2 regions of the Sphingomonas adhaesiva genome follow, and region 1 is predicted to be linked to the other one. Evidence: riboswitches for the same ligand, from Rfam matches in the RefSeq annotation. Region 1 holds a riboswitch; the other holds the start of a gene.

What was found. Region 1 has a riboswitch for ZMP and ZTP ahead of PGN23_RS00780 (DJ-1/PfpI family protein). Riboswitches for the same ligand answer to the same signal wherever they lie in the genome.
Region 2: another riboswitch for ZMP and ZTP. It lies ahead of PGN23_RS04095 (DJ-1/PfpI family protein); the one in region 1 lies ahead of PGN23_RS00780 (DJ-1/PfpI family protein).

What each region holds. Positions count from the first base shown of each region.
Region 1 is NZ_JAQIJT010000001.1:157,301-172,531, reverse strand. Features, by position in the region: gene PGN23_RS00800 (S41 family peptidase) at 1-1,319, shown strand, start outside; gene PGN23_RS00795 (disulfide bond formation protein B) at 1,510-1,989, shown strand; gene PGN23_RS00790 (demethoxyubiquinone hydroxylase family protein) at 1,989-2,522, shown strand; gene PGN23_RS00785 (hypothetical protein) at 2,528-2,980, shown strand; ZMP/ZTP riboswitch at 3,008-3,091, shown strand; gene PGN23_RS00780 (DJ-1/PfpI family protein) at 3,111-3,800, shown strand; gene PGN23_RS00775 (DedA family protein) at 3,869-4,501, opposite strand; gene PGN23_RS00770 (aldo/keto reductase) at 4,582-5,376, shown strand; gene nudC (NAD(+) diphosphatase) at 5,578-6,450, opposite strand; gene PGN23_RS00760 (serine hydrolase domain-containing protein) at 6,462-7,796, opposite strand; gene PGN23_RS00755 (A/G-specific adenine glycosylase) at 7,793-8,833, opposite strand; gene PGN23_RS00750 (DUF721 domain-containing protein) at 8,848-9,390, shown strand; gene PGN23_RS00745 (DsbA family protein) at 9,390-10,076, shown strand; gene PGN23_RS00740 (thioredoxin domain-containing protein) at 10,086-10,823, shown strand; gene smc (chromosome segregation protein SMC) at 10,849-14,241, shown strand; gene PGN23_RS00730 (hypothetical protein) at 15,050-15,231, opposite strand, start outside.
Region 2 is NZ_JAQIJT010000001.1:835,605-850,835, forward strand. Features, by position in the region: gene PGN23_RS04070 (LysR family transcriptional regulator) at 1-795, shown strand, start outside; gene PGN23_RS04075 (amino acid permease) at 1,141-2,538, shown strand; gene PGN23_RS04080 (hypothetical protein) at 2,545-3,162, opposite strand; gene PGN23_RS04085 (alkylphosphonate utilization protein) at 3,214-3,504, opposite strand; gene acnA (aconitate hydratase AcnA) at 3,577-6,264, opposite strand; gene PGN23_RS04095 (DJ-1/PfpI family protein) at 6,551-7,183, opposite strand; ZMP/ZTP riboswitch at 7,198-7,280, opposite strand; gene PGN23_RS04100 (hypothetical protein) at 7,550-8,032, shown strand; gene PGN23_RS04105 (DUF389 domain-containing protein) at 8,366-9,865, opposite strand; gene PGN23_RS04110 (M14 family metallopeptidase) at 9,871-10,998, opposite strand; gene PGN23_RS04115 (DUF4136 domain-containing protein) at 10,995-11,594, opposite strand; gene ykgO (type B 50S ribosomal protein L36) at 11,750-11,875, shown strand; gene PGN23_RS04125 (HAD-IA family hydrolase) at 11,882-12,529, shown strand; gene PGN23_RS04130 (DUF4440 domain-containing protein) at 12,584-12,964, shown strand; gene PGN23_RS04135 (DUF2442 domain-containing protein) at 13,059-13,322, opposite strand; gene PGN23_RS04140 (DUF4160 domain-containing protein) at 13,315-13,584, opposite strand; gene PGN23_RS04145 (ribonucleotide-diphosphate reductase subunit beta) at 13,697-14,755, opposite strand; gene PGN23_RS04150 (hypothetical protein) at 14,777-14,971, opposite strand; gene PGN23_RS04155 (hypothetical protein) at 14,968-15,198, opposite strand.

The sequences.
Region 1 (15,231 bases):
TCACCGGAATCGCGATGGTCCCCGTCGCCACCGGGGCGATGGCCGCGGCCGACACCGTCAGTTACCGCGAGCTCGACAAGTTCCTCGACGTCTACAACCGCGTGAAGGCGGATTATGTCGACAAGGTCACCGACGAACAGCTGATGAAGGGCGCGATCGACGGCATGCTCGCCGCGCTCGATCCGCATTCCAGCTATGTCGACGGGTCCGATTTCGACAATCTGCGCATCCAGACGCAGGGGAGCTACGGCGGGCTGGGCCTGACCGTGTCGATGGAGGACGGCGCGGTGAAGGTCGTCGCGCCGCAGGAGGATACGCCCGCTGGGCGCGCCGGGATCAAGTCGGGCGACTATATCACGCATATCGACGGCAAGCTGATCTACGGCGGCACGCTGGACGAGGCGACGGCGCAGATGCGCGGGCGTCCGGGCAGCAAGGTGACGCTGACGCTGGTCCGCCCCGGCCGCGACAAGCCGATCGTCGTCACGCTGGTGCGCGAGGTCATCGTCCAGCGCCCGGTGAAATGGGAGGTGAAGGGCGACGTCGGCTATATCAACATCAACACCTTCTCCGAGCAGACCGGCGCCGACACGCGCGCCGCGATCATGGCGATCGACAAGGCGCTGGGGCATCGCCCGCTCGGCTATGTCGTCGACCTGCGCGAGAATGGCGGCGGGCTGCTGGACCAGGCGATCGCGGTCGCGGACTCGTTCCTGGAGCGCGGCGAGATCGTGTCGCAGCGTGAGCGCGAGGCGGCCAATACGCAGCGTTACTATGCGAAGCCGGGCGACGACGCGCACGGGCTGCCGGTGATCGTGCTGACCGATGCGGGCACCGCGTCCGCCAGCGAGATCGTCGCGGGTGCGCTTCAGGACCACCACCGCGCGCTGGTGATGGGCGAGCGGACGTTCGGCAAGGGATCGGTGCAGACGCTGTTGCCGCTGGGGCCGCGCACCGCGCTGCGGCTGACGACGGCGCGCTACTTCACCCCGTCGGGCCGCAGCGTGCAGGAAGGCGGGATCGAACCCGACATCCGCGTGCCCCAGCTGTCCGACCCGGATTACAAGAACCGCCCGGTGTTCCGCGAGAGCGACCTGCGCCGCCACCTCATCAACGAGATCAAGGCGCCCGACAATGCGGTGCTGGAGGAGGATGTGAAGGACGATCCGCGCTTCTCCGCCACGCCCGAGGCGCTGAAGAAGCAGGGGGTCGATGATTTCCAGCTGTGGTACGCGCTGAAGACGATCGCGCGGCTGGGCGGGGCGCAGCAGGTCGCCGCGGTGACGGCGGCGATGGCGAAGCCGGACGCGAAGAAGTGAGGGACGCGCAGGCGAAAGCGAACGGGACCCCGGGTCAAGCCCGGGGTGACGGGGCTCTAGCGGTAGCCTCCACCACCTCGTCACCCCGGACTTGTTCCGGGGTCCAGGGTTCCGCGCGATCAACGATCGTGAGGCGCGCGGCGCCCTGGAGGCCGGGACGAGCCCGGCATGACGGGGGAGGGCGGGCGGCATGACGCTTGCCTTGCGCAACGCGCGGCTGCTCGCGCTGCTCATCCCCGCCGCGCTGCTCGGCGGGGCCTGGGCGTTCCAGCTGATCGGCGGTCTGTATCCGTGCGAGATGTGCCATTGGCAGCGCTGGCCGCATTACGGCGCATTGGTCTTTGCCGCGCTCGCGTTCGTGACCGGCGGGCCGCGCGGCAAGGCGACGCTGGTCGCCGGCGCGGCGGCGCTGATCGCGATCTCCGGGCTGATCGGCGTCTTCCACGCCGGGGTGGAATATCATTGGTGGCAGGGGATCACGGCCTGCACCCAGACCGTCTCCACCGCCGGGCGCTCGACCGAGGAGGCGCTCAAGGACCTGCTCGCCGCGCCGATCGTTCGATGCGATGCGGCACAGTGGACGTTGCTGGGCATATCGCTGGCGGGGTGGAACGCGGTCGTCTCGCTCATCGGCGCCGCGCTGATCGCGATGCAGCTGAGGAGGCGGTGATGGGATGGAAGCCGGGCGATCGTCCCGCGGCGAGCGCTTCGATGATCCGCGTCGATCAGGCGGGCGAATATGGCGCGACGCGCATCTATGCCGGGCAGCTGGCGATCATGGGCCAGCGCTCGCCGATGGCGCGCAAGATTTCCGCAATGGCGTTGCAGGAGGAGCGGCACCGCGCCTTCTTCGACCGGATGATCGCGGAGCGCGGCGTGCGCCCGACGATCCTGCAACCGTTCTGGGACGTGGCCGGCTTCGCGCTGGGGGCGGTCACCGCCGCGATCGGGCCGGAGGCGGCGATGGCCTGCACCGCCGCGGTCGAGACCGAGATCGACAAGCATTATGCCGACCAGCTGGTCGAGCTGGGCGACAGCGACCCCGAGCTGTCGCACGCCATCGCCGAATTCCAGGCCGAGGAACTGGAGCATCGCGATACCGCGCTGGCGAGCGGCGCGGAGGATGCGCCCGCCTATCCGCTGATGTCCGCCGCGATCCGGCTGGGATGCCGCATCGCCATCGCCACCGCCAAGAGGATCTGACCCCGATGCGTGCTGTCGCCCTGCTGCTGTCGTTCGCCCTGCTGCCCGCAGCGGCGCTGGCGCAAAGCGGACCGCCGTCTCCCGATATGGTGCGCAAGCCGAAGACCGGGGGTCTGGCGGGCGGCGCCTCGCGCAGTGCGCCGGTCAACGGGGTACTGGTGCTCTATGGCAACGAGCGATGCCCGACGAACGCCAATGGCGAGGAAATCGTGGTGTGCTCGCGCCGTCCCGCCGAAGAGCAGTTCCGCATCCCCAAGGAGCTGCGCAATTTCGAGGTGACGCCCGAGAACCAGTCCTGGGCGACGCAGGTGCAGGCGAACCAGGAGGTCGGCAACGTCGGGGTCGGCACCTGTTCCACGGTCGGCGCGAACAGCGCGACGGGCTGCGTCGTGCAGAACGCCACGCGGTGGAAGCGCGAACAGCGCGCCGCGGCGAAGGGCGCCAACGATGTGCCGTGACAGGGTGCGGGCGGGCTGATAGCATCCGCCCGGTCGCGTGACTGGCGCATTCGCGGAGCACCGCGGGGAAGCGCGACCCCGACTTTTCCGCCGCGCGCCTGGGCACCCTCGTGACGAAGGAGCCTGTGGCATGACCGAGACGCTGCGAATCGCTTTCCTGCTGTTCCCCGACGTGACCCAGCTGGACCTGACCGGCCCGGCGCAGGTGCTGTCGCGGCTGGGCAATGCCCGGCTCGACCTGGTCGCCGCCACGCTGGAGCCGGTGCCGACCGACGCGGGCTTCTCGATCCTGCCCACCGCCACCTTCGACGAGGTGACCGCGGCGGACATTCTGTGCATCCCCGGCGGGTTCGGGACGATGCAGGTCATCGCCGACGACCGGACGATGGACTGGGTCCGTCGCATCGGGGAGGGGGCGACCTGGGTGACGAGCGTGTGCACCGGCTCGCTGGTGCTGGGCGCCGCGGGGTTGCTGCGCGGGTACGAGGCGGGGTGCCATTGGGCGCAACGACATATGCTGCCGCTGTTCGGTGCGGAGCCGGTGGCGGAGCGCGTGGTGGTCGACCGCAACCGCGTGACGGGCGGCGGGGTGACCGCGGGGATCGACTTCGCGCTGACGCTGATGGCGCTGATCCGCGGCGAGGCGCATGCGCGCGCGGTGCAGCTGTCGCTGGAATATGATCCCGCGCCGCCGTTCGATGCAGGCTCGCCCGAGCGCGCGGGCGTGGCGGCGGTGGAGGCCTATGAGAAGCGCGTCGCGCAGCTGGCGCCGGGGCGCGACGAGCGGCTGCGGGCGCTGGCGGCGCGGCGGGGGTTTTAAGGCGGGGGGGGGGGGGGGGGCACCGTCGTCATTGCTTCGCTACGCTCGCAGCGACGACGGTGCGGCAGTTATTCCGCCTTCTTCAGCCCCTTCACGCGGTGCCAGATGTAGAAGGCGATCGCCGCCACCAGCACCACGCCGATGACTGCATCGGCGCGGTGGAAGAACGCCTTCAGCCGGGGGTCGCTGTTCCACTTGTCGCCCAGCGTCGCGCCGATCCAGGCGAGCAGCAGGCAGAACGGCCAGCTGCCGACGAAGGTGTAGACGTGGAACGGGATCAGCTTCATCCGTGCGACGCCTGCGGGGAAGGCGATGAAGGTGCGGATCACCGGCAGCATCCGCCCGATCAGGATCGCCCACGTCCCCCAGCGGTTGAAGAATCGATCGGCGAGGTCGAGCTCGCCCGGGCCGATCAGGACGTAGCGGCCGAACTTCTCGGCCATCGGCCGCCCGCCGCGCCGCCCGATCTCATAGGCGACGATCGAGCCCAGGTTGCACCCCAGCGCGCCCGCGGTCGCGGCGAGCAACAGGTTCATCTCGCCGGTCGAGACCAGATAGCCCGCGAAGGGCATGATGATCTCCGACGGCAGCGGGATGCAGGCGCTCTCGATCGCCATCAGAAGGGCGACGCCCCAATAGCCACCGGCGCGGATCACGGAGACGGCGAACAGCGCCAGTGCGGCAAGGATCTTCTCGACCATGTTCGCGCCCCTGCGACAGACGCGCCGGAAAGGGAAGCGCGAAAGCGGGAACCGCACGCGCCAGCGACGGTTCGTGGCGGATGACCGACCTGACCCTGAACGACGGCCGCAGCATGCCCCAGCTGGGGCTCGGCACCTATCAGATCCCCGATTCGCAGGTGGCGCCGGTGGTACGCGCCGGGATCGACCTGGGCTTCCGCCTGATCGACACCGCGGCGCTGTATCATAACGAGCGCGGCGTCGGCGACGGGCTGGGCCATGACGACGTCTGGGTGACGACCAAGCTGTGGCACGACCAGCACGGCGACGCCGAAGGCGCGCTCGACGCGAGCCTGGCACTGCTAGGGCGCGAGGCGGTGGACCTGTACCTGATCCACTGGCCGCATCCCGCGGGCGGCAAGTTCGTCGAGGCGTGGAAGGGGCTGGTGGCGCTTCGCGAGGCGGGGAAGGCGCGGTCGATCGGCGTCTCGAACTTCCTGCCCGAGCATCTCGACGCGATCGTCGAGGCGACCGGCGTGACACCGGCGGTCAATCAGATCGAGTTGCACCCGACGTTCCAGCAGCGCGAGGTGCAGGCATACAATCGGGCGCACGGCATCGTGACGCAGAGCTGGAGCCCGCTGGGGCAGGGCGCGACGCTGAAGGACGAGCGGATCGTCGCCATAGCCGAGCGCGTCGGGGCGACCCCGGCGCAGGTCATCATCGCCTGGCATCTGGCCAAGGGGCTGTCGGTGATCCCCAAGGCCGCCGATCCCGACCATCTGGAGAGCAACTGGGGCGCGCGAAACGTCCGGCTGAGCGACGCGGACATCGCCGGGATCGATGCGATGGACGATCCCGACGGGCGGATGGGGCCGGACCCGCGGGAGCTTTGATATCGCCCTATGCCACCCCGGCGAAGGCGGGACCTTTGCAAAAACAGGTGCAACAGCACCGAGCCCACGCCGTGCTCCTGCGCAGGCAGGAGCCCAGGGCCCAGCACATCAACGCCTTATGGGACCTGCGACCCTGGGCTCCTGCCTACGCAGGAGCACGGTGTGGCCTTTTGCAAAGGCCCCGCCCTCGCCGGGGTGGTGCTACGCTCCCTCCGCCCAGGTCGCCAGCAGCGTGTGCGCGATGGCGTAGGGCGGGGGTGCGAGGAACGGTGCCTCTTCGCCTGCCAGCGCCGCGCGGACCTCGTCGCGCGTCACCCAGATCGCATCCTCCAGCTCGTTGGTGTCGAGCGTGAGCGTATCGTCGGCCGCGGTCGCGACGCAGGCGATCATCAGCTGCGACGGGAACGGCCAGGGCTGGCTCGCGATGTAGCGGACGTTCGTCACCTTTATCCCGGCCTCTTCCGAGATTTCGCGCGTCACCGCTTCCTCGATCGATTCGCCCGGCTCCAGGAAGCCGGCGAGCGCGGAGTAACGGCCGCGCGGCCAGGACGGCTGGCGGCCCAGAAGCGCGCGCCCGTCATGCTCGGCGATCATGATGACGACCGGATCGACGCGCGGGAAATGCTCGGTGCCGCAGCCGTCGCACTTCCGGCCCCACCCGGCGCGGAAGATCGCGGTCTTCACGCCGCAGCGCGCGCAGAACGGATGCCGCGCATGCCAGTCGATCAGGGAGCGGGCGGCGGCGAAGGTCGCCGCCTCGCCCGGCTGCATCTGGTCGAGCAATGCGAACAGGTTGGGGGAGCGGAAGGGCGGCGGCGCGGCCTGCCCCGGCATCACCGCGGCGAAGCGCGGGCGACCGTTGTCGAGCCCGAGCAGCACGAACTCCGCCTCGTCGGGCGCCTCGGTCAGCATGGTCCACGCGAGGCGGCCGTCCTCGGTCACCTCCGGCTCGAAATCGTGCAGCTTGAGCAGGCGCGCCTGCCAATTGCCCATCGCGCTGGCGAAGGCATCGGCATCGTGGCGCAGATGATCGGCGCGGTCGAGCAGGCCGCCGGTGAAGCCGGGCGCTGGAATGGCCGGGGCGATCACTTGAGCGCTCCCGCAGGCGTGTTCATCCGCGCCGCATCCGCCAACAGCGCGCGCGGCACCTCGGCGCGCAGCGGCAGCGAGCCGGGCGGGAAGATGTTGACCATCACCACGCCGCGCATGCGCCGCTTCGGATTGGCCCAGGCGACGGTGTTGGCCGCGCCGTCCCAGCCCCAGGTGCCCGCCATCACGCCGGGCTTGTCCGCGAGGATGACATAGCCGCCCGCGCCGTAGCCGGCGTTGGTGTTCGCGCCCGGCGTCACCCCGGTGAAGGTCACGCCCGGGGGCAGCAGGTTGGAGGTCGCAAGCGCGATCGTCTCCGGCTTGAGTACCCGGACGCCGTCCAGCGTGCCGCTGTCCTGTACCATGTGGAGGAAGCGGTCGTAGTCGCGCGCGGACGACACCAGCCCCGCGCCGCCATAGGGGAAGCTGGGGCGTTGCCGATAGGGAGATGTCGCCGCGGGGTCGATCGGCAGGCTCCGCCCGTCGACGACCGCGTAATTGGTGGCGAACCGGCTCGTGTCGCCTGCGGGCACGTGCCAGAAGGTCGAGGTCATCTGGAGCGGGTCCAGCAGCCGCGTCTGGACGAAGCGGTCGAACGGCATCCCGCTCGCCTTCTCGATCACCGCGCCCATGATGTCGAGGCCGATCGAATAATGCCACGTCGTCCCCGGCTCCGCGATCAGCGGCACGGTCGCGACGCGGTTGGCGAATTCCTCCAGCGTCTTGGGGCGTACCGCGCGCGCCTGCGCCTCGGTGGGCGCGTTGAGCTGCGCCGGCAGGATGCCGAGGCGCTCGTATTCCTTGAGCAGCGGTCCCTTGGCGTTGATGTTGTAGCCCAGGCCGGCGGTGTGGGTGAGCAGTTCGCGGATCGTGATCGGCCTGGTCGCCGGCTTCGACTCGAGCGACGTGTCGGGACTGGTCAGCACGCGCATGCGCGCGAAGGCGGGGAAGTATTTCGACAGCGGATCGTCGAGCCCGATCTTCCCCTCCTCGATCAGGATCATCGCCGCCATCGCGGTGATCGGCTTCGTCATCGAATAGATGCGCCACAGGCTGTCCGGCCCGGCGGCGGGGGCGGACGGGTCGTAGGCGATCCGGCCCGAGGCGACGAAGGCCGTCGGAGCGTCGCCGACCCCGAACGCGCCGACGATGCCGGGAACGCGCCGTTGCGCGACATAGCCGTCGAACAGCGCCTGCGTCGCGGGCAAGGCGGGGGTGACGCGGGCCTCGGCATCGCCGGGGAGGGCGGGCGCGGGGCGCGCCTGCTGCGCCAGCGCGCTGCCGCCGGCGGCCAGCACCAGCGTGGCGGCCAGCATCGATCTCGCCTTCATCGTTCCGCTCTCCTCACGATCCCGGCCGCCTTCGCGAACAAGGTGGGCAGCCCCGCCTCGTCCAGCCGCGCGATCGGCCACCATTCGCCTGTATTCACCGCGTGATGCGTCCGCGCGACCGCCAGCGCAAGGTCGAGCGTGAAATGGGTGAAGCCGTGGTGGACCCGCTCGTCCAGCACCTGCCACGCCGCATCCGCGGGGGCGTCGGCCAGCCCCGGCGGGGCATCGCTCCACGCGCCGGTGGGCAAGGCGCGCATCCCGCCGAGCAGCCCGGTATCGGGGCGGCGCACGAGCAGCACCGCGCCGTCGCGCTCCAGCCAGAAGATCGTGCCGTGGCGGTGCGGGCGCGCCGCCTTGGGCTTCCTGACCGGGAACGCCTCGGGCGCGCCGGCGGCGAGCGCGTCGCACGCAGTCGCGATCGGGCACAGCAGGCAGCGGGGCTTGCGCGGGGTGCAGATCGCAGAGCCCAGGTCCATCATTCCTTGCGCGAAATCGCCGGCGCGCGTGTCAGGCGTGATCGTCCCGGCGGCGGCGCGGATCGCGCGGCGGGCGCTGGGCAGGGGCTCGCGAATCGCGAACAGCCGCGCGACGACGCGCTCGACATTGGCATCGACGACGACCGCGCGCCGTCCGAAGGCGATCGCGGCGACCGCGGCGGCGGTATAGTCGCCGAAGCCGGGCAGCGCGCGCAGCGCGGCCTCGCTATCGGGCAGCCGTCCCCCGTGATCGCGCGCGATCGTGCGTGCGGCGGCGAGCAGGTTGCGCGCGCGGGCGTAATAGCCGAGCCCCGCCCAGGCGGCCATGACGTCCTCGTCGCCGGCCGCGGCCAGATCGGCGAAGGTCGGCCAGCGCCGGGTCCACGCGGCGAAGCGCGGGCGCACGGTGGCGACGGTGGTCTGCTGGAGCATCACCTCCGACAGCCAGACGCGGTACGGATCGGGCGTCTCGCCCGCGCGCGCGCGCCAGGGCAGGTCGCGGCGATGACGGTCGTACCAGTCGAGCAGCAAAGGGGCGACGTCGCGGCGCTTGGCGTCCATGCCCCGGCTATGGCATGGGGCGGCAAATGAGCAAGCGCGAGCGCGCCCCCACCCCGAAGCCGCCCAAGGCCGAGCCCGAGCGGCAGAACCGCTCGCGCGCGGTCGCCGAGCTGTTGCCCGCGATCGGCGGCGCGGCGTTTCGCAAATTCGGCTTCGTCCAGTCCGCGGTCGTGTCGCGCTGGCCCGAGATCGTCGGCGAGCGGCTGTCGGCGGTCAGCACCCCCGAATCGATCCGCTTTCCGATGGGCAAGAAGCAGGACGGCACGCTGACGCTGGTCGTGCGCGGCGCGCACGCACCGATGATGACGCACCTGACGCCGGAGATCATCGAGCGGGTCAACCGCTTCTTCGGCTATGGCGCGGTGGTGAAGGTCGCGATCCGGCAGGGCGAGGTGAGCAAGCGTCCCGAGCGGCGCGTCGCGCCGACGCTGGCGCCCGCGCCGTCCGAGATGGGCGAGAGCCTGAAGACGATCGCCGATCCCGAGCTGAAGGCGGTGCTGGAGGCGCTCGCCGCCGGTGTCGCCGCGCCCCCTCTCACCCTGCCGAAGGTCCGCTGATGCGCCGTTTCCTGCCCTTTGCGGCGCTGGTCCTGCTCGCCGCGCCGATCACCGCCGCCGCCCCGGCGCGGCCGTGGACCGCCGTCGTCACGCCGGTCGCCACGGGAAGCTACGTGACCGGCAATCCCAGGGCGGGCGTGAAGCTGGTCGAATATGTCAGCTACACCTGTCCGCACTGCGCGCATTATGCCGCCGAATCGAAGCCGGTCGTCACGTCGATGGTGCGCTCCGGTACGCTGAGCGTCGAGGTGCGCAACCAGGTGCACGACGGGCTCGACCTGATTGCGGCCACGCTGGCGCGCTGCGTCGGGCCGCGCGCCTGGCCGGCCTATCACGAGCGCGTCTTCGCCGATCAGATGCAATGGATCGAGCGTGCGGGCGAATGGGGCGAGGGCAATCGCGAGCGGATCGCCAGCTGGCCGCAGCTGGCGCAGATGAAGGCGATGGCCGAGGGCGCCGGGCTGACCGCGATCGCGCGCGCCGCGGGTGCCCCCGCGCCGGCGATCGACGCCTGCTTCGCCAGCGATGCCGCGGTGAAGCGCGTGCTGGCGGTGTCGGAGGCGACGAGCGCGGGGCCGCAGGGCGGGGTGCAGGGCACGCCGGCCTTCCGCATCAACGGCCGCCTGGTGCAGAATGTCGGCTGGGCCCAGCTGCAACCGCAATTGCGCGCCGCCGGCGCGAAGTGATGGAGTGACATGATGAAGCGTATCGCGATCCTCTCGCTGATCCCTGCGGCGCTGCTGGCGGCATGCGGCTCGGGCGGGGACGGCAACGTCGCCGCGCCCGCCAATTCGGTCGCGGCGGTCAGTGCGCCCGCCGGGCAGGACTGGACGCAGACCGTGGCCGCGACGCCGGAGGGCGGCTATGTGATGGGCAATCCCGACGCGCCGCTGAAGCTGGTCGAGTACGGCTCGCGGCTGTGCCCGACGTGCGGCGCCTTCGCCAACACCGGCATGCGCCCGCTGATCGACAATTACGTCAAAGCGGGGAAGGTGTCGTACGAGTTCCGCGAGTTCCTGGTCCACGGCGCGCCCGATTTCGCGCCCGCGCTGATCGGGCGCTGCGCCGGGGCGCAGCCGTTCTTCCCGATGCTGGAGCAGATGTTCGCCGAACAGCCGCAGGTACTGCCCAGGATGGAGGATGCAGGCGCGTTCCAGCAGCAGTTGCAGGGGCAGCCCCCGGCGAAGATCTTCACCGCCTGGGCCGAGAAGCTGGGCTTCATCGACTTCGCCAAGCAGCGCGGGCTGACCGAGGCGCAGGTCCGCGCCTGCCTGAGCGACCAGAAGCAGATCGATGCGCTGGTGAAGTATATGGACGCAGGCTCGAACGCGGGCGTCACCGGCACGCCGACCTTCTTCCTGAACGGGCAGAAGCTGGACAATGCGGTGACGTGGCAGGCGGTCGAGGGCGCGTTGAAGAACGCGGGCGCCTGACGCCCGGCGGCTGGCGGGGGGCGCGATGCGGATCAAGCGGCTGCGGCTGACGGGCTTCAAGAGCTTCGTCGACCCGGCCGACCTGCGCATCGAGCCCGGGCTGACCGGCGTCGTCGGCCCCAACGGCTGCGGCAAGTCCAACCTGCTCGAAGCGCTGCGCTGGACGATGGGCGAGAACAGCGCGAAGTCGATGCGCGGCGCGGGCATGGAGGACGTGATCTTCGCGGGCACCGCGACGCGTCCGCCGCGCGACTTCGCCGAGGTCGCGCTGCTGGCCGAGGTCGACGGCCCGGACGGCGCCACCGAAAGCGAGGTGGTGCGCCGGATCGAGCGCGGCGCGGGCAGCGCCTACCGGATCGACGGGCGCGACGTGCGCGCCAGGGACGTGCAGTTGCTGTTCGCCGATTCGGCGACGGGCGCGCATTCGCCCGCGCTGGTCAGCCAGAACCGGATCGGCGCGATCATTTCGGCGAAGCCCGGCGAGCGGCGGGCGATGCTGGAGGAAGCCGCCGGGATCGCGGGCCTCCACGTGCGGCGCAAGGATGCCGAGGCGCGGCTGCGCGCGACCGAGGCCAATCTGGCGCGGCTCGACGAACTGATGGCGGACCAGGCGACGCGCGTCGCGGCGCTGCGGCGGCAGGCGCGCGCGGCGGAACGCTATCGGCTGCTGTCGGAGCGGATCCGCGTGGCGGAGGCGCGGATGATCTATGCGCGCTGGCGCGATGCCGCGGCGGCGGCGGAGGCGGCGCGCGCCGAGGCGGCGGCGGCGGACCGCGCGGTCGCGGACGCGACGACCGCGGAGCAGGCGACGCTGGCCGCACAGCGCGACGCGGCGGCGACGCTGGCGGCCGCGCGCTCCGCGGCGCTGGCGGCGCGCGACCGGGCGGGCGAGGTGGGTCATCAGCTGACCCGCGCGCGAGAGCAGCGCCACGGGCTCCAGCGCCGGTTGCTGGAGATGGAGACCACCGCCAGGCGGATCGCGGAGGATCGCGCGCGTGAGGATGCGCTGGCGCACGACGCATCGGAGGCGCTGGCGCGGCTGGGCGAGGAGGCGGCCGACCTCGACCGCCGTATCGCCGAGGCGACCGCGGCGGTCCCTGCGCTGGAGCAGGCGCTGTCCGACGCGGAACGTGCGGCGCGCGATGTCGAGGTGACGCTGGCGCAGGCGCTGTCGGCGCAGGCGGCGGAGGCGGCGGAGCGGCGCGTTGCCGCCGCCGCGCTGGCGGCTGCGCAGGCGCGCCACGATCGCGCGGTGCGCGATGGCGAGCAGGTGACGCGTGCGCTCGCGTCCCTCGACGACCCGGCGGTGCTGGAGGCCGCGCGCGATGCCGCGGCGGCGGCGCAGGCGACGGCGCGCGAGCAGGCGGCGAAGGCGCGCGCGGCGCTCGACTGGGCGGATACCAGCGAGGCGGAGGCGCGCGAGGACCGCGATCCGGCGGAGGCGGCGCGCGCCGCGGCGATCGCCGCGCTCGCGGCGCTGGACGGCGAGGCGGCGGCGCTGCGCCGCGCCACGCGCGAGGCGGGCGACCGGCTGGTCGATGCGATCAGCGCGGAGCCGGGGTTCGAACGTGCGCTGGCGGCGGCGCTGGGGGACGATCTGGAATCCTCGCTGGAGGACTGGCGCGGGTCGGCGGTGCGCAAGACCGACCCGCCGGCGCCGGTGGGGACGCTGCCGCTCGCCGCGCGCGTCACCGCGCCGGACGCGATGACGCGGCGGCTGTCGCAGATCTTTCTGGTGGAGGCGGATTCGGGGCAGCCGCTGTCGCCCGGGCAGCGGCTGGTCACGCGCGAGGGGCGGCTGCGACGGTGGGACGGCTATATCACCACCGGCGGGGGCGCGGCGGCGGCGGAGCGGATGGAGCGGCGCAACCGGCTGGCCGCGATCGAGGCCGAGCGGCCCGGCGTCGAGGCGGCGGTGGCGCAGGCGACGCAGCGCCGCGCGGCGGTCGACGAGCGGATCGCGCGCGCGCGCGGTGCGGCGCAATCGGCGCGCGCGCTGCTGACCAGGGCGGAGGAAGAGGAGCGCGCCGCACAGCGCGAGGAGGATCGCGCCGCCGCGCAACTGGACCGGCTGGCGGAGCAGCGCCGGGACCTGACCGTCCGGGCGGAGCGTGCGGCGGCGGACGTCGCCGAGGCGGAGCGCGAGCGCGACGGCGCGCAGGCTGCGCTGGAGGCGCTCCCCGATGGCAGCGGCGCGGCGGGCGAGGTCGCGCGGTTGCAGGCCGAGGCGCAGGCGGCGCGCGCGCAGGTGGCGCTGGCGCGGGCCGATCGCACCTCGCACGACCGCATGCTGGCGACCGCGCGCGAGCGGCGCGCGGCGGGAACCGCGGAGGCGAAGGGCTGGCGCGCGCGCGCAGGCGAGGCGGCGCGGCGGATCGGCGACATGGACAAGCGCGCGGGCGATCTGGGCGCGGAGCTGGAGAGACTGGTCGATCGCCCGGCGCAGCTGACGGCGCAGATCGCGACGCTGGAGACCGCGCACCGCGAGACGCAGGAGGCGGCAGATGTCGCGCAGGCGGCGGAGCGGGATGCGGATAGCGCGGTACGCGCAGCCGATGCGGCGCAGGCGCGCGCGAACGAGGCGCTCGCCGCCGCCCGCGAGGCACGCGCGGGGGCGGCGGCGCGGGCGGAGAACCACGACCTGCGCCGTGTCGAGATGGGGCGGGTCGCGGGCGAACGGTTCGAATGTCCCGCCCCCGTGCTGCCGAAGAAGGCGGGGTTCGACAGCGGGTCGGTGGCCACGCCGCAGGCCGAGTCGCAGGCGCACGAGCGGCTGACGCTCGATCGCGAGCGGCTGGGGCCGGTCAATCTGGTCGCGGAGCGCGAACTGGCCGAGCTGGAGGCGACGGGCAGCGCGACCGCGGCGGAACGCGACGAGCTGGGGCAGGCGGTCAACCGGCTGCGCGGGTCGATCGGGACGCTCAACCGCGAGGGGCGGCAGCGGCTGCTGGCGGCGTTCGAGGCGGTGGACGGGCATTTCCGGCGGCTGTTCACGACGCTGTTCGACGGCGGGCAGGCGCATCTGGCGATGGTGGATTCGGACGATCCGCTGGAGGCGGGGCTGGAGATCATGGCGCAACCGCCGGGCAAGCGGCTGCAATCGCTGACGTTATTGTCGGGGGGCGAGCAGGCGTTGACCGCGGTGGCGCTGATCTTCGGGCTGTTTCTGACGAATCCGGCGCCGATCTGCGTGCTGGACGAGGTGGATGCGCCGCTGGACGATGCGAATATCGAGCGATTCTGCGACCTGCTCGACCGGATGACGCAGGAAACCGACACGCGGTACCTGATCGTGACGCACAATGCGGTGACGATGAGCCGGATGCACCGGCTGTTCGGGGTGACGATGGTGGAAAAGGGGGTGAGCCGGCTGGTGTCGGTGGACCTTCAGGCGGCGGAATTGCTGGCGGCGGAGTAGATCGGGTTCACGCGGAGGCGCGAAGACGCGGAGGTGTGGCGTCTGTTGCTGCGTTCCGAGCCGCCACGGGCGGCTCTCTTTTCTGGTTCGCGCAGAGCACGCGGAGGACGCAGAGGGTGGTGCCGATGCTCTCTGCGCATCCGCGTGAATCCTTTTATCTCGCGAAGACGCGAAGACGCGAAGATGGAGCGCTCGGGGGCGGCGGGGGCCTGTCTTCCTCTGCGTTCTCTGCGTACTCTGCGCGAACCAGTAAGGGCGCTCCGCCTTCGCGTCTTCGCGGCTTCGCGTGAATCCGATTCAGGCCGGCGCCGGGGTCGCTCCGAGCCGCCACGGACGGCTCTTTTTTTCTGGTTCGCGCAGAGCACGCGAAGGACGCAGAGGGCGGTGCCGATGCTTTCTGCGCCTCCGCGCCTCCGCGTGAATCCTTTTCTCTCGCGAAGACGTGAAGACGCGAAGATGGAGCGCTCGGGGGCGGCGGGGGCCTGTCTTCCTCTGCGTTCTCTGCGTGCTCTGCGCGAACCAGTAAGGGCGCTCCGCCTTCGCGTCTTCGCGGCTTCGCGTGAATCCGATTCAGGCCGGCGCCGGGGTCGTTCCGAGCCGCCACGGGCGGCTCTTTTTTTCTGGTTCGCGCAGAGCACGCGAAGGACGCAGAGGGCGGTGCCGATGCTCTCCGCGCCTCCGCGCCTCCGCGCCTCCGCGTGTATCCCTTTCTCTCGCGAAGACGCGAAGACGCGAAGATGGAGCGCTCGGGGACGGCGGGGGCCTGTCTTCCTCTGCGCGATCCAGTAAGGGCGCTTTGCGCCGGGCGCTACGCCTTTGCGTCTTCGCGGCTTCGCGTGAATCGCGCCCAACTCGGCGCCGGGTCGCGGACCGCCGCGTGGATCAGCCACAGGATCGCAACGGCGCGGACCAGGGCGGCGGTGAGGATGTCGGTGTGGGTGGCGGAGGGGGAGGCGCCTTCCATGCCGGCGAACATCCAGAATTCGGCGA
Region 2 (15,231 bases), 680 kb from region 1:
GCGGCGGCGTGCCGGGTGACGCAGCCGACGCTGTCGGCGGGGATCGCGAAGCTGGAAGGGCTGCTGGGCGAGCCGGTGCTGATGCGTACCAGCCGCCGCGTCGCGCTGACCGCGGCGGGCAGCCGGCTGCTCGGACATGCGCGGCGGATCGAGGCGGAGTTCGCGCGCGCCGAGGGCGCGCCGACCGAGGCCAGCGCGCGGCTGATGCGGGTGGGGATCGTCTCGACCATGCCGGCGCGGCTGATCCGCGCGGCGGTGGCGCAGGCCCTAGCGGCGGCGCCGGGCGAGCGGCTGGAACTGATCGAGGGGCGCGACCGCGAACTGGCGGCGGCGCTGGACCGCGGGCGCGTCGATGCGGTGGTGGCGCCGGACGCGGTCGAGCGGGGCGGGGGCGGCACGGCGCTGTTCGAGGAAGGCTATGGCGTGGCGATGGCGGCGCGCCACGCGCTGGCGGGCGAGGCGCAGGTTGCGGCGGAGCGCGTCGCGGCGGAGCCGATGATCGTGCGGCGGCACTGCGAGGCGCTGAGCGAGGTCAGCCGGCACTTCACCAGCCGCGGGGTGCGCCCGTTCATGGCGGCACGCACGACGAGCGACGATCGCGCGGCGGCGTTCGTGGCGGCGGGGCTGGGCGTGACGGTGATGCCGGAATGCTTCGCGGGCGACGGCGTCGCGGTCGTGCCGCTGGAGGGGTTCGCACGGCGGCGGGTGGTGGGGCTGGTGACGGCGGCGGATTCGGCGCGGCGGGTGGCGGACAGCCGGCTGGTCGAGGCGCTGGTGGCGGCGTTGCGGGAATGAGGGGCGCCGTTCCCCGGCGAGAGCGGAACCTTTGCAAAAGGCTGCACCGTGCTCCTGCGCAGGCAGGAGCCCGGAGTTGCAGGTCCCATAAGGCGTTGTTCTGCTGGGCCCTGGGCTCCTGCCTGCGCAGGAGCACGGCGTGGGCTCGGTGCCGTTGCACCTGTTTTGCAGAGGCCCCGGCCTTCGCCGGGGAACAAGGAACTGAGTTTTCGCAGATGTCTCGACCTGGTCCGGGGCCCCGGATGCCGGGACAAGCCCGGCATGACGGTCAGGATCGACCCGGGGTTTCGCGCCCCGTCCGCACGGCCTACACGTATCCGCTGCAACCATAAGAGAAGGGGAACGATGAGCCTGTTTCGCAGGAAGCCGATCGGGGTGGAGCAGCATGCCGGCACGGTGCTGGCGCGGACCTTGTCCTGGCCGCATCTGGTCGCGCTGGGCGTGGGGGCGATCGTCGGGACGGGCATCCTGACGCTGATCGGGGTCGGGGCGGACCGTGCGGGGCCGGCGGTGATCCTGTCGTTCGTAATCGCCGGCGCGATCTGCGCCTGCGCGGCGCTCGCCTATGCCGAGATGGCGACGATGATCCCGGCATCGGGCAGCGCCTATACCTATAGCTACGTGGCGCTGGGCGAGGTGATCGCCTGGGTCATCGGCTGGTCGCTGATCCTGGAATATTCGCTGGTCGTCTCCACCGTGGCGGTGGGCTGGTCGGGCTATGCCAGCGCGCTGCTGACGCCGTGGGGATTCCCGGTCGCGCTGACGCAGGGGCCGGAGCTGGGCGGCATCGTCAACGTGCCCGCGGTGTTCATCATCGCGGTGGTCGCGGGGCTGCTGTCGCTGGGGACGAAGGAGAGCGCGACGCTGAACGCCGTGCTGGTGGTGGTGAAGCTGATCGCGCTGGCGGTCTTCGTCGCGGTGGCGGTGCCGCATTTCGACGCGGCGAACCTGCATCCGTTCATGCCGTTCGGCTTTGCCAAGTCGGTGTCCGCCGACGGCGCGGAGCGCGGCGTGATGGCGGCGGCGGCGATCATCTTCTTCGCCTTCTACGGCTTCGACGCGATCTCCACCGCGGCGGAGGAGACGAAGAACCCGGGGCGCGACCTGGCGATCGGGATCGTGGGGTCGATGGTGGCGTGCGTCGTCATCTACATGGGCGTCGCGGTGGCGGCCGTCGGCGCGCTGCGCTTCACCGCCTTCGCCGACAGCCCGGAACCGCTGGCGCTGATCCTGCGCGGTATCGGCCAGCCGGGGTTCGCGACCTTCCTGGCGGCGAGCGCGGTGATCGCGCTGCCGACGGTGCTGCTGGGGTTCCTGTTCGGGCAGAGCCGCATCTTCTTCGTGATGGCGCGCGACGGGCTGCTGCCGGCGTCGCTCGCCAAGGTGTCCGCGCGGGGTACGCCGGTGCGCATCACGGTGCTGACCGCGGTGCTGGTATCGGTGATCGCGGGGGTGATGCCGATCGACGCGATCGCGGCGCTGGCCAATGCCGGCACGCTGGCGGCGTTCGTCGCGGTGTGCGTCGCGATGCTGGTGATGCGGCGGCGTGCGCCGGAGGCGAAGCGGACGTTCCGCACGCCGCTAGCACCGCTGGTGGGGGCGATCGGGGTGCTGGGATGCCTGTACCTGTTCTTCAGCCTGCCGTCGAAGACGCAAGGATATTTCGTGGTGTGGAATGTCGTCGGGCTGGCGGTGTATTTCCTGTGGGGCCGCAAGCGCGCCGGGGAGGCGTTGGGGGCGTGATGCGGCCTATCGACCGGGCACGATCCCTTCCCACAGCGCGCGGTGGTCGGCGTCATGGCCGTCCATGCCGGGCCTGGTCAGGTAGCCGCGCGCCTCGGGGATGTGGCTGTAGATCATCCGCAGCGGCCGTTCGTGCCATTGCAGGTTGAACGCCCAGCGGACGGGGAAGAATTCCATCGCCGAATAGGGCAGATGGTCGTGCACCCACCACGCGATCCGCTTCCAGTCGTCGGGCGCGGTGAAGGCCTGCGCGAAGCCGGGGACGACGATGCAGGCGGTGGCGCCCATGTGGCCCGCGGCATCGCGCCGGTCCCAGATGTGCCCGGCGAAGTTGCGCTCGTTGGAGGCGCAATTGTAGCCCTTCGCGTTGCCGAGCGCGTTGACCTCGGCCGAGCGGAAGGCGGAGCGGATCGCGATGCGCCCGAAGGCGTCCTGCAGCGGCTCCAGCAGCTCCTGGCACAGCCGCGTGCCGGCCGCGATCGCCAGGTCGGGGTCGTCGGGGATGTTGGCGAGGCCGTGGAGTGCCGCGATTTCCGAATAGAGGAAATCGCGCATGTAGAAGCTCTTGGATAGCTGAACCCGGCCCAGTTCGTTGAGCCGGGAGACGGTCTGCGGTTTCTTCACGTCCACTCTCCCCGGCCGGCAGCGTAACCGGATCGTCCGGCGAAGGCGAGATCAGCGCTTCCTGACGAACTCCGCGCGCAGGACGAGGCCCTTGATGCCGTCGAACCTGCAATCGATCTCCTGCGCGTCGCCGGTCAGGCGGATCGATTTGACGACCGTGCCGCGCTTGAGCGTCTGGCTGGTGCCCTTCACCTTCAGGTCCCGGACCAGCGTCACGCCGTCCCCGTCCGTCAGCAGATTGCCCACCGCGTCGCGCACTTCCACCGCCTCGACCGCGGGCGTCGCCGCGCCGGCGGCGACCCACTCGCCGGTCGCGTCGTCATAGACGTATTCGTCGCTCATATGGCTCCCCCGGAACGAAGAAGGGAGGGCGCGGCGGCCCTCCCTTCCCACGGTCGATGATGTGCGCGTCGCCTACGCGGCCAGGTTGCGCAGCACGTACTGGAGGATGCCGCCGTTGAGGAAATATTCCAGCTCGTTGACGGTATCGATCCGGCAGCGGGTCAGGAACTTCTCGGTGGTGCCGTCCGGGCGCGCCAGCGCGACCTCGACGTCCTGACGCGGGCGCAGCTTCGCGACGTTGTGGATCGTGAAGGTCTCGTCGCCGGTCAGCTTCAGCGTCTCGCGCGTGGCGCCATCGGCGAACTGGAGCGGCAGGACGCCCATGCCGACCAGGTTCGAGCGGTGGATGCGCTCGAAGCTCTCGGTGATGACCGCGCGGACGCCGAGCAGGTTGGTGCCCTTCGCCGCCCAGTCGCGCGACGAGCCGGTGCCGTATTCCTTGCCCGCGACGATGACGAGCGGGGTGCCGTCCGCCTTGTGGCGCATCGCCGCGTCGTAGATCGGCATGACCTGGCCGTCGTAGCGGCTCATCCCGCCCTCGACGCCGGGCACCATCTCGTTCCTGATGCGGATGTTGGCGAAGGTGCCGCGCATCATGACCTCGTGATGGCCGCGGCGCGCGCCGTAGCTGTTGAAGTCCTGCTTCGACACCTGATGCTCCTGGAGCCAGGTGCCTGCGGGGCTGTCCGCCTTGATCGAACCGGCGGGCGAGATGTGGTCGGTGGTGATCGAATCGCCCAGGATCGCCAGCGGCTTCGCCTCGATGATGTCGGTCACGGGCGCCGGGGTCATCCCCATGCCCTCGAAGTACGGCGGGTTGGCGACATAGGTCGACCCGGCGCGCCACGAATAGGTGTCCGATCCGGTCACGTCGATCGCCTGCCACTTCGCATCGCCGGCATAGACGTTGCCGTAGCGGGCGCGGAACATGCCGTCGTCGATGTTGGCGGTCATGAGGTCCGACACCTCCTGGTTGGTCGGCCAGATGTCGCGCAGGTACACGTCATTGCCGTCCGATCCCTGGCCGATCGGCGTCTCGTTCATGTCCGACGTTACCGTACCCTTCAGCGCATAGGCGACGACCAGCGGAGGCGAGGCGAGGAAGTTGGCGCGCACGTCGGGGCTCACGCGGCCCTCGAAGTTGCGGTTGCCCGACAGGACCGAGGCGGCGACGATGTCGTTGCCGTTGATCGCGGCCGAGATCGGTGCCGCCAGCGGACCCGAATTGCCGATGCAGGTGGTGCAGCCGTAGCCGACGAGGTTGAACCCGATCGCGTCGAGGTCCGCCGACAGCCCGGCCTTGTCGAGATAGTCGGTGACGACCTGCGACCCCGGCGCGAGCGAGGTCTTCACCCACGGCTTCGGCTTCAGCCCGAGCGCATTCGCCTTGCGCGCGACGAGCCCGGCGGCGACCAGCACCGACGGGTTGGAGGTGTTGGTGCACGAGGTGATCGCGGCGATCACGACATCGCCGTCGCCGATGTCGTGCCCGCGATCGTCGACCGCGACGCGCGCCGGCGCGGCCTTCTTGTAGGTCTTCGCCAGATCGGCGTTGAACACGTCGTCGACCTGGTCGAGCGCGACCTTGTCCTGCGGACGCTTCGGGCCGGCGAGCGAGGGCACGACGGTCGACATGTCCAGCTCCAGCGTGTCGGTGAACACGGGATCGGGCGCATCGGCGTGGCGCCACATGCCCTGCGCCTTGGCATAGGCCTCGGTCAGTGCGACGACCTCGTCCGGGCGGCCGGTCAGGCGCATATAGTCGAGCGTCTTGTCGTCGACCGGGAAGAAGCCGCAGGTCGCGCCGTATTCGGGCGCCATGTTGGCGATCGTCGCGCGGTCCGCCAGCGTCATCTGGTCGAGCCCGGGGCCGTAGAATTCGACGAAGCGGCCGACCACGCCCTTGGCGCGCAGCATCTGCGTGACGGTCAGCACCAGGTCGGTCGCGGTGATGCCCTCCCTAAGCGCGCCGGTCAGCTTGAAGCCGACGACCTCGGGGATCAGCATCGACACCGGCTGGCCGAGCATCGCGGCCTCCGCCTCGATCCCGCCGACGCCCCAGCCGAGCACGCCGAGGCCATTGACCATCGTGGTGTGGCTGTCGGTGCCGACCAGCGTGTCGGGATAGGCGATCGTCGCACCGTTCCCGGCGTGGTCGCCGGTCTCGGTCGAGGACCAGACGGCGTGCGCGACATATTCCAGATTGACCTGGTGGCAGATGCCGGTGCCCGGCGGCACGACCTTGAAATTGTCGAGCGCCTTGCTGCCCCACTTCAGGAACTCGTAGCGCTCCGCGTTGCGGGCGTATTCGAGATCGACGTTATCCTCGAACGCCTTGGGCGTGCCGAATTCGTCGACCATGACCGAGTGATCGATGACGAGGTGGACGGGGACCTGCGGATTGATCTTCGCCGCGTCGCCGCCCAGCTTCGTGATCGCATCGCGCATCGCGGCGAGATCGACGACGCACGGCACGCCGGTGAAATCCTGCATCAGCACGCGCGCGGGGCGATACTGGATCTCGCGGTCGGAACGGCGCTCCTGCTGCCAGTCGACGATCGCCTTGATGTCGGCCTCGGTCACGGTCACGCCGTCCTCGAAGCGGAGCATGTTCTCCAGCAGCACCTTCATCGAGAAGGGCAGCCGGCTGATGTCGCCGAACTTCGCCTCCGCGGTCTTGAGCGAGAAATAGTCGTAGGACTGGCCGCCGGCCTGAAGCGTGGTGCGGGCGTTCAACGTATCCTGGCCGATGGCCGTCATGGGCGTGGTCCTCTTCTCAAGGGCCGTCGGGCGGCGGGCGCGGGCGGAGCGCGCGGGGCCGCGACGACGGGAACGAAACTCTCGGTCGCCGCGGGCGATAGCAGCGGTGCCGCATGTGCGAAAGGGGGGGCGGTTCGTTGGCGGTGGTGGATCGTCGGCGGGGGGAGTCTCGGAAGGGATCGAGTTTCGGGAAACGCTTGGCCATCTCAAATCTCGCCTACGACGTCCGAGTTGATACGCCGGCAACGTCAATCTGCGACGCGAAGGCCGCTGCCGGCGCACATGCTTAGCCTCGAAGTATTTCCATCACGATCTTCTGACGTTCGAGCGGAGCGCTATGCGGGTTGCCCGTTCCAAAGGGTGGTTTTGGATCATATTCCATCGCCAGTTCGACCGCTGCCGCCATGTCGTCCCCGGCGATATAGGCACAGAGTGCGAGGCCAAGGTCGATTCCTACCGTGACACCGGCAGAGGTCCAATACTTGTCGTCCCGTGTCACCCTCTCTCCGGTGTATTTAGCGCCAAAGCGAGCAAGGTAGTCCTTCGCACGCCAGTTGGTGGTGGCCTTGCGATCGCGAAGCAAACCGCAAGCGCCAAGGATCAGCGATCCCGTGCATACAGAGGCCGTGAGCTTCGTGCCTTGATCGAGCCGCACCACATTCGAGCGCACGAGTTCGCTGGCCATGCACTGCCGCAACCCCTCGGTGCTGCCGCCCGGTATGAGCAATATGTCGGTTTCGCCGATGTCTGCGATTGCAGCGGCAGGCGCGAGAGAAAGAACGCCATCGCCGGTCCGGCAAGGACTACCTGTTTCGCTTACAAAGGTAATTTGGGTGTCGGGTAGTCGCGCGAGCGGATCATACACGCCGATCGGATCAAGAGCCGTGACACCATCGAACAAGAATACTGCAATCTTCATGCCGCTTCCTTCCGTGGAGCGGCCCAGGCGAGCGGCCTTCTGTAGAACCGCGCTCCCCGATGGTTGCCCATCTACGTCGCCAGTCACGCAGCGAGGGCAGCCTACCGCTAACCTGACCTGATGCAAGATCGGAAACGAGGGGCAACCGAGTGACCTTCCCGATAACGAACGTGACATGGGACGTCCGTCGTGCGGTAGCGCCCGCTGGCCTTCGTTGGGGAGGGCAGTCCCAAAACCCGTTCCCGATCTCTTTTTCCCGAACCAGCCACCCGCGGACGCGGAAGCGGGAAGGTCCTGCGGGTTTGCGCTGTCCTACACGCATTTCGCTGCGGTATTTCCGGGCGGAGCGGTGTGGGAGACAGGGGTATGGACGGCGATAAAGGCAACAACGGCGGCGAGGGCGTGGCCGCGTTCCGGCATCGGCATGACGGGTGGACGCCGGCGCGGCAGGTGGCGTTCCTGCGCGCGCTGCGCGAGACGGGGTGCGTGAAGGCGGCGTGCCGGCACGTCGGGCTGACCACCACCTCGGCGTACCGGGTGAGGCGGCGGATCCCGGCGTTCGGGGAGGCATGGGATCAGGCACTGGTCTTCGTCGCGCCGGTGCTGGAGCGCGCGGCGATGGAGCGGGCGGTGACGGGCTGGCTGGAGCCCATCGTCTACAAGGGCGAGGTGGTGGCGCACCGGCGGCGCTATTCGGATGCGATGCTGCGGATGCTCTTGCTGCGCGAGGATGCGCGCAAGGTCGCGCCGCCGCCGCGCGCGCGCGATGAACGGCGCGAGGCGGCCGCCGCGCTGCTGAAGCAGCTGCGCGCGCAGGCGCGGCGCGGGGGAACGCCCGAGCCGGTGTGAGGGGATGGCGAGTGAAACGGCCGCCGGGGCGTGGTCCCGGGGTTGATGCGGGACCGTGGTTCTGGCGCGGCCGGGAGGAAGAGGCAGGGCGCCTGTCGGGTTCGTCACCCCGGGCTTGACCCGGGATCCCGCTTTCGGCGCGGCGGAAGAAGAAGCGCGACCCCGGCGCAAGGTGGGGCCGTTGCGACATGGATGCACGGCGCCGCGTACCGATCGTGCTCCTGCTTTCGCAGGAGCACGGTGGAGACTGTTGCAAGGGTCCCGCTGAAGGCCGGGGTGACGGGATGATGTCATTTCCACCGTCGTCCCCGCCTTGGCCGGAAGGACCGGGGGTTACTGGGCGGCGCCGCCCCAATCGAGCGTGACGGACCTCGCGGGGCCGCGCTCGGCGGTGGCATCCACGCCCTTCTGGCGCAGCGCCTCCACCACCGGCGCGGTGCGCGCGGGGGCGCCGCGCACGATCACCGGCTGCCCGCGCGTCGTCGCGGCCCAGCCCGCCAGCGACACCGCCGTCGCATCCGGCGTGTCGCCGTCGAAGGCGATCGGCGGCAACGCCGTGACCGGGGGCACCATGGTCAGGCGCCAGCCGTCGAGTTCGGCGGCGGCGCGGTCGGCGAGCGCGCGGTAGGTCGCGAGCGTCGCGCCCGGCAGCGGGGCCATGCGCACCAGCGCGCGGCGGGTCGCGCCGTCCACCAGCACCGCGTCCGGCGCGACGCCGGCGAGCAGCGCGATGCGGCGCGCGACGCGGTCGCGCTCGCCGGTGGCGGGGGTGGCGCCCAAGTCGGTGGTACGGGCGGCGGCGATCTGCGCGGCCTGCGGACCGCCTTCGTCCTCGCCCACGCGCAACTGGTCGATGTGGAGGTCGAGCCGGCGGCCGACCGCGCTGCCCGCGGCGCGGATCGCAGCGCCGTCGGCGTTGCGCGCGAATCGCGGGGTGAGCACCGCGGCGCGCACCGTCACCGGCTGCGTATCGAAGTCGATGTCGAGCTGGCTGATCCGCGCCTCCCTGGGGAAGGGGGCGAGCACCGCCTCGCGGATCTGGCGGCGGGCGACCGATTCCCAAGCGATCTGGCGCAGCGCGATGCCCAGCGGCACCGCGAGCGCGAGCAGCCCGACGACGATCAGCGTCCCCTGCAGCCGCGTCTGCTGCGGCGACAGGTGCGAGCCGAAGCCGTAAAGCCGCGCCATCCCGCCCGCGACCAGCGCCATCGAGACGAGGTTGGTCATGAACAGCAGCAGCGCGCCGCCCGCCACCGGCCCGTTCCAGGTCGCGATGCCGAAGCCGACGACCGCGAGCGGCGGCATCAGCGCGATGGCGATGGCGACGCCGACGACGGTCCCGCCCTGCCCCCGGATGACGCCGTAGGCGCCCGCGATCGCGGAGAGCATCGCCACCATGAGGTCGAAGAGGTTCGGGCGGGTGCGCGCGGCGATCTCGCTGGTGACGGTCTGGAGCGGGGACACGGCGACGAAGGCTGTCGAGAGCACGATCGCGATCAGCGAGCCGAGCGCGAGCGCCAGCCCCGCGCGGCGGATCTCCGCCAGGTCGAAGGTGGCGATGCCGAAGCCCAGCCCCAGGATCGGCATCATCAGCGGGGAGATGAGCATCGCGCCGATCAGCACCGCGGAGGAGGGCAGCAGCAGCCCCAGGATCGAGATGCCCGCGGCGATGACGATATGGAAGAGATAGCGCCCCGACCAGCCCGACTGCGCGGTGAGGCGGTCCAGCACCTCGGCATGGGCGACGCCGCCGGTCACCTTCATCGACCACCAGCGGCGCAGCGTGGCGCCGGTGGACCGTCGTCGCCGCACGGACGCGCCCGTCGTCGCCATGTCGGTCACAGCGTGTCGATCATCCCGGCCAGCACCTCCAGGCAGGACACCGCGAGCGTCTTCGACCGCTCCCCGCTCCACGCGAATTCGGGGTCGGGATTGGGGTCGTGGTCCTTGAACGGCATTTCCAGCGTCACCGACACCGCGCCGAAGCGCTCGGCGAGCTGGTTGGTCGACATGGCGAGGTTGGCGGTGCCCGGCGCGGCGCGGTCATAGCCCTTCTCGGTCTGGAAATCGGGGGTGTGCGCGGCGAGTCGCCTACCGAAATCGGTGAATTTCGCGCCGTGCGCGTCGGTCCAGGACGGAATACCCTCGAACCCGGCGATGAAATTGGCGGGGATCGCCTCGTCGCCGTGGACGTCGAGCGCGAAGGTGACGCCGGTGCGGTCCATCTCCGCCAGGACGCAGGCGACCTCGGGGCTGCGCTCGGCGGTCGGGTGCGACCATTCGCGGTTGAGGTTCACCCCCGCCGCATTGGTGCGCAAATGGCCGCGCCGCGTGCCGTCGGGGTTCATGTTGGGGACGACATGGACCGTCGCCGCCGCCAGCAGCGCCGCCGCGGCGGGGCTGGTCAGCCACTCCAGCGCGCCCTCCATCCACCATTCGGCCATCGATTCGCCGGGATGCTGGCGCGCGTAGAGCCACACCTGCTTCGCCCCCGTGCCGAGCCGGAGATAGTCGATCGGCTGGCCGTCGAGCGACTGGCCCAGTTCGCGGTAGGCGACGCCCGGACGCGCGGCGATGCGCGCGATCAGGCGCTGGTGCATCTCCATCGTATAGGGCGCGAAATAGGCGAACCACGCGAGGTCCTGTCCCTCCGCGCCGGTCCAGTCGAACGACAGCACGCCGCCCTCGTACCGGGTGTCGATGGTGCGCCATGCGGCGAGGTCGGTCGAGGCGCGGGTGCGATAGCCCGGCCAGCCGAACGGATAGGCGCTCTGCCCCGCGTTCAGGATGCGGAACGTCACGCGCCGCCCGGCGACGCCCGCGGCGCGGAAGTAGAACCACTGGAAGAAGTCCGACTGCTGATCGTGGACGATCTCCAGGTCGCAGCGGACACGATCGCCCGACTCCTCGATGGCGACGGTGCGGATGTTGCCGCCGTCGAAGGCGGCGTTGATGGACAGCGTCATTTCACCTCGATCGTGCGGCCCGATTCGCCGGGGAAGTCCTTGAACAATGCCGACGCCAGCCGCGCGGCGACCGAGGCGGCATCCGCGTCGGGGGCGGTGGTGTCGGTCAGCGACTGCGCCTGACCCTCCCACACCGCATCGGCGCCGTGGCGGATGCGCACCGCCAGCTCGGTGACGACGCCCCAGCGCGCGGGCGAATTGCCGATCGGGAAATTGATCCCCCCGCCGATCCCGCCGCCGCCGCGCCAGCCGCCGCTGCCCGCGCCCGCGCCCAGCCCGATCCGCACCGGCGACCCGCGCGGCGGCAGCGCGCGGTCGGCGCGGGTGAAGCCGACGGTGGCGATGAAGTCGGGCTTCGCGCCCGCCGCGGGGCTGGTGAAGCCGTTCTTCAGCAGCTCGGCCTGCACCGCGGCGGCATAGGTCTTGTACTCCAGGCTGGCCGAGGAGGGGCCGGCGAGCGGCTCCACCGCGATCGTGCCGCGCTGCGCGACGGCGTCATAGTGGAAGCGCGTGGCCTCGACCGGAAAGGTCTGCGGCCCGGTGGCGCAGGCGGCGAGCGGCAGGCCCGCAAGGAGGACAAGGACGGCGCTGCGCATGACGGACCCCCGCAAAAAACGTGTATCGTTGCGACATAGCAACGCCGCAGCGACCCGCAAGCTCCGTGGGCCGCGGCCGCGAGTCAGGTTGACTTTCGCAGGCGCGCTCTCTAGGCGGCGCGCTTTCCAGATTTCCAGCCGAAGAAGCCCGTATCATGAAGATCCGCAACAGCCTGAAGTCGCTCAAGGACCGCCATCGCGACAACCGCGTGATCCGTCGCCGCGGGCGCACCTACGTCATCAACAAGACGAATCGCCGCTTCAAGGCCCGCCAGGGCTGATCGGTCTTGGGGGAGCGGTCCGGTGCCGCTTCTGCCGATACGACACCGACGTCGGTCATCTTCGACGTCGGGCACGTCCTGTACGACTGGGACCCGCGGGTCCTGTACGAGCGCCTGTTCGACAACGAACGGGCGCTCGACGCGTTCCTGTCGACGGTCGTCACGCGGGAATGGCATTTCCAGCACGACGCCGGCCGCCCCTTCGCGGAGACGTCGGCGGAGCTGAGCGCGCTCCATCCCGAACATGCCGCGATGATCGCGCTGTGGGGGCCGCGCTTTTCCGAGCAGATCCCGGGGCCGATGCCCGGCATGGCGGCGCTGGTCGACGAGCTGGAGGCAGCGGGCGTGCCGCTGTTCGCGATCACCAATTTCTCGGGCGAGTTCTTCGCCGATTTCCGCGTGCGCGAAGCGGGGATGTTCGACCGTTTCCGCGACATCGTGGTGTCGGGCGACGAGAAGATGGTGAAGCCCGACCCGGCGATCTTCCGGCTGGCGCTCGACCGATTCGGGCTGGCGCCGGCGGATGCCTGTTTCGTCGACGACAATGCCGCCAATGTCGCCGCCGCGACGGCGCTGGGCATCCGCTCGCATCTGTTCCGGGACGCCGAGACGCTGCGTCGCGAGATGGTGGCGCTGGGGCTGCTGGGCGGCTGATCCGGAACGTTCGCCGGGCCCGCGCGCTGTCGCGGCTCACCACGACGGAGCCGGATGATGGAAGACGACCGCGTATGGGCCTTCGAGGAGAGCCTGTGGACCGGCGACGCGCAGCATTACCGCGAGTCGATCGACGACAGCTGCCTGATGGTCGTGCCGATGCCGCCCTATGTGCTGGAGGGCGAGGCGGCGGTGAAGGCGGTCAGCGACACGCCGCGCTGGGACAAGGTCGCGCTGAGCGACCGCCGCATCGTGCGTCCGCAGGAAGGGCTGATCGTGGTCGGCTATACCGCCCACGCACAGCGCGGCGGGGAGGGCGGCGAGGAAGGCTATGTCGCGCACTGCACCTCGACGTACCGCCGGCTGGCGCATGACGAATGGCGCGTGGTGCAGCACCAGCAGACCCCGCCGCTGGTGGCGGAGGTGCGGGGGTAGGCGTGATGCCGGCGGACGCGAGCTCGATCGGCTCCGCGAGTGGTCGGCCATGATCCCGATCGAGCAGGTGGGGCGCGACCTGACACGATAGCGGTCACGCGGCCGATCTGATGAGAGCGCCCGATTCTGCCAGGCGCCTATGGAGGCTGGCCGCCGACAGTTCGAAGCCGTTGGGCCATGCCAGCGCGCCGCCCTCGATGAAGGCGCGCGCGAAATAGCCCGCGTCGCCGAGCGGGCGCGTCATGACCGTGTCGCGCGCGATCAGGTCGTCGGCGCACCACGTCGCATGGCTGCCATCGGAGAAGGCGAGCGACAGGCTGGTCGGGCCCGTCACGGCGAGCCGAACGATCTTAATCATCGAGGTCCGCTCCTGCGATCATCTCCATCGGCAGCAAGTCCACGCCGCGCTGCCAGTTTGCCATAAGCTCGTCCCGGTGGTCGAGCGCCCATTGCCGCACGATCCGGGCGGCCTTGCGCGGCAGGCTCCCCTGCGTGATCTCGCCATCCTCGATCCGCACGAACGCCTCGAAGCCCTGGTAGCTTGCATGGAAGTGCGGCGGCGGATGATCGTCGAAATACATCCGGATCACGATGCCGAAGAAGAGGGAAATGACGGGCATTTGCGCTGTCTATATCAACGAGGTGTCGAGTTTCCCATCTTGTCGGCTTCTGCTGGCAAAGAGATGACCGTGACGCGAGTTATTCTGCGCCAGCGGCAAGAGCGGCGGCACCTCACTCCGCCGCCACGCCCGCCCGCGCGAACATGTCGCCGGTTTCCTCGTTCGCGGGGCCGGTCGGCAGTGCGCCGGCCTTCGCCTTGCGGCGCTTGTCGAACGAATCCCATACGTCGTTCCACTGGCCCCTGGTCGCGGCCTTCGAATATTCCGTCGCGCGCTGTTCGAAGAAATTGGCGTGCTCGACGCCGTTCAGCATCGGCGTCAGCCAGGGCAGCGGATGCTCGTCGATCATGTAGATCGGCTTCAGCCCCAATTGTCCCAGTCGCCAGTCGGCGATGAAGCGGATGTACTTCTTGATCTCCTTGGGCGTCATGCCGTTGACCGGGCCCATTTCGAAGGCGAGGTCGATGAAATTGTCCTCCAGCCGGATCGTCGTCTGGCAGACGTCGGCGATATCGTCCTTCACCGCCTTGGTCAGGCACTGGCGCTCGGCGACGAAGGTGTGGAACATCTTGATGATGCCCTCGCAATGCAGGCTCTCGTCGCGGATCGACCAGGTGACGATCTGCCCCATGCCCTTCATCTTGTTGAAGCGCGGGAAGTTCATCAGCATCGCGAACGACGCGAACAGCTGCACCCCTTCGGTGAAGCCGCCGAACATCGCGAGCGTGCGCGCGATATCCTCGTCGGTGTCGACGCCGAAATTCTGCATATAGTCATGCTTCTCCTTCATCTCGGCATATTCGAGGAAGGCGCCATACTCGCTCTCGGGCATGCCGATCGTGTCGAGCAGGTGGCTGTAGGCGGCGATATGGACCGTCTCCATGTTGCTGAACGCGGTCAGCATCATCTTGATCTCGGTCGGCTTGAACACGCGGCCGTATTTCTCGTGGTAGCAGTCCTGCACCTCGACATCGGCCTGGGTGAAGAAGCGGAAGATCTGCGTCAGCAGGTTGCGCTCGTGATCGGACAGCTTCTGCGCCCAGTCGCGGCAATCCTCGCCCAGCGGCACCTCTTCGGGCAGCCAGTGGAGCTGCTGCTGGCGCTTCCAGAATTCGAACGCCCAGGGGTATTCGAACGGCTTGTACTGCTTGGATGCTTGGAGGAGGGACATGGGAGGACTCCGACGGCAGGATCAGAAGATCAGGGATGTGATGAGGAGGAACCAGGCAAGGGCGATCAGCCCGGCGACCGCGCCGCCGATGCCGAGCGCCGCGTTCAGCGTGTGGCGCGCCCACCGCGAAGAGGGCTCCAGCCGCCCGGACATGCCGGCCCAGAACAGCAGGGCCGCGATGCCGAGCGCCAGGGCGACGGTGAAGGACGCGCTCATGCCGCCACGCTCCACCGCCAGATCGCGGTGGCGCTCATCGCGAGGACCACGCCGCCCGACAGCGCCATGATGCCGGTCATGCGATAGGCATAGACGCGCCCGGCGCCGAGCGGACGGCGCAGCTGGAGGAGGAGCCACGCCCCGGCCAGCGACAGGACGGCGGCGACCGCGAACATGATCGCGGCCTGAAGCGGCAGGGTTTCGAGCGCGGGGAACGCGGGCGTCATGCGACCAACGCCGTGTTGGCGCGTTGCGCAGGC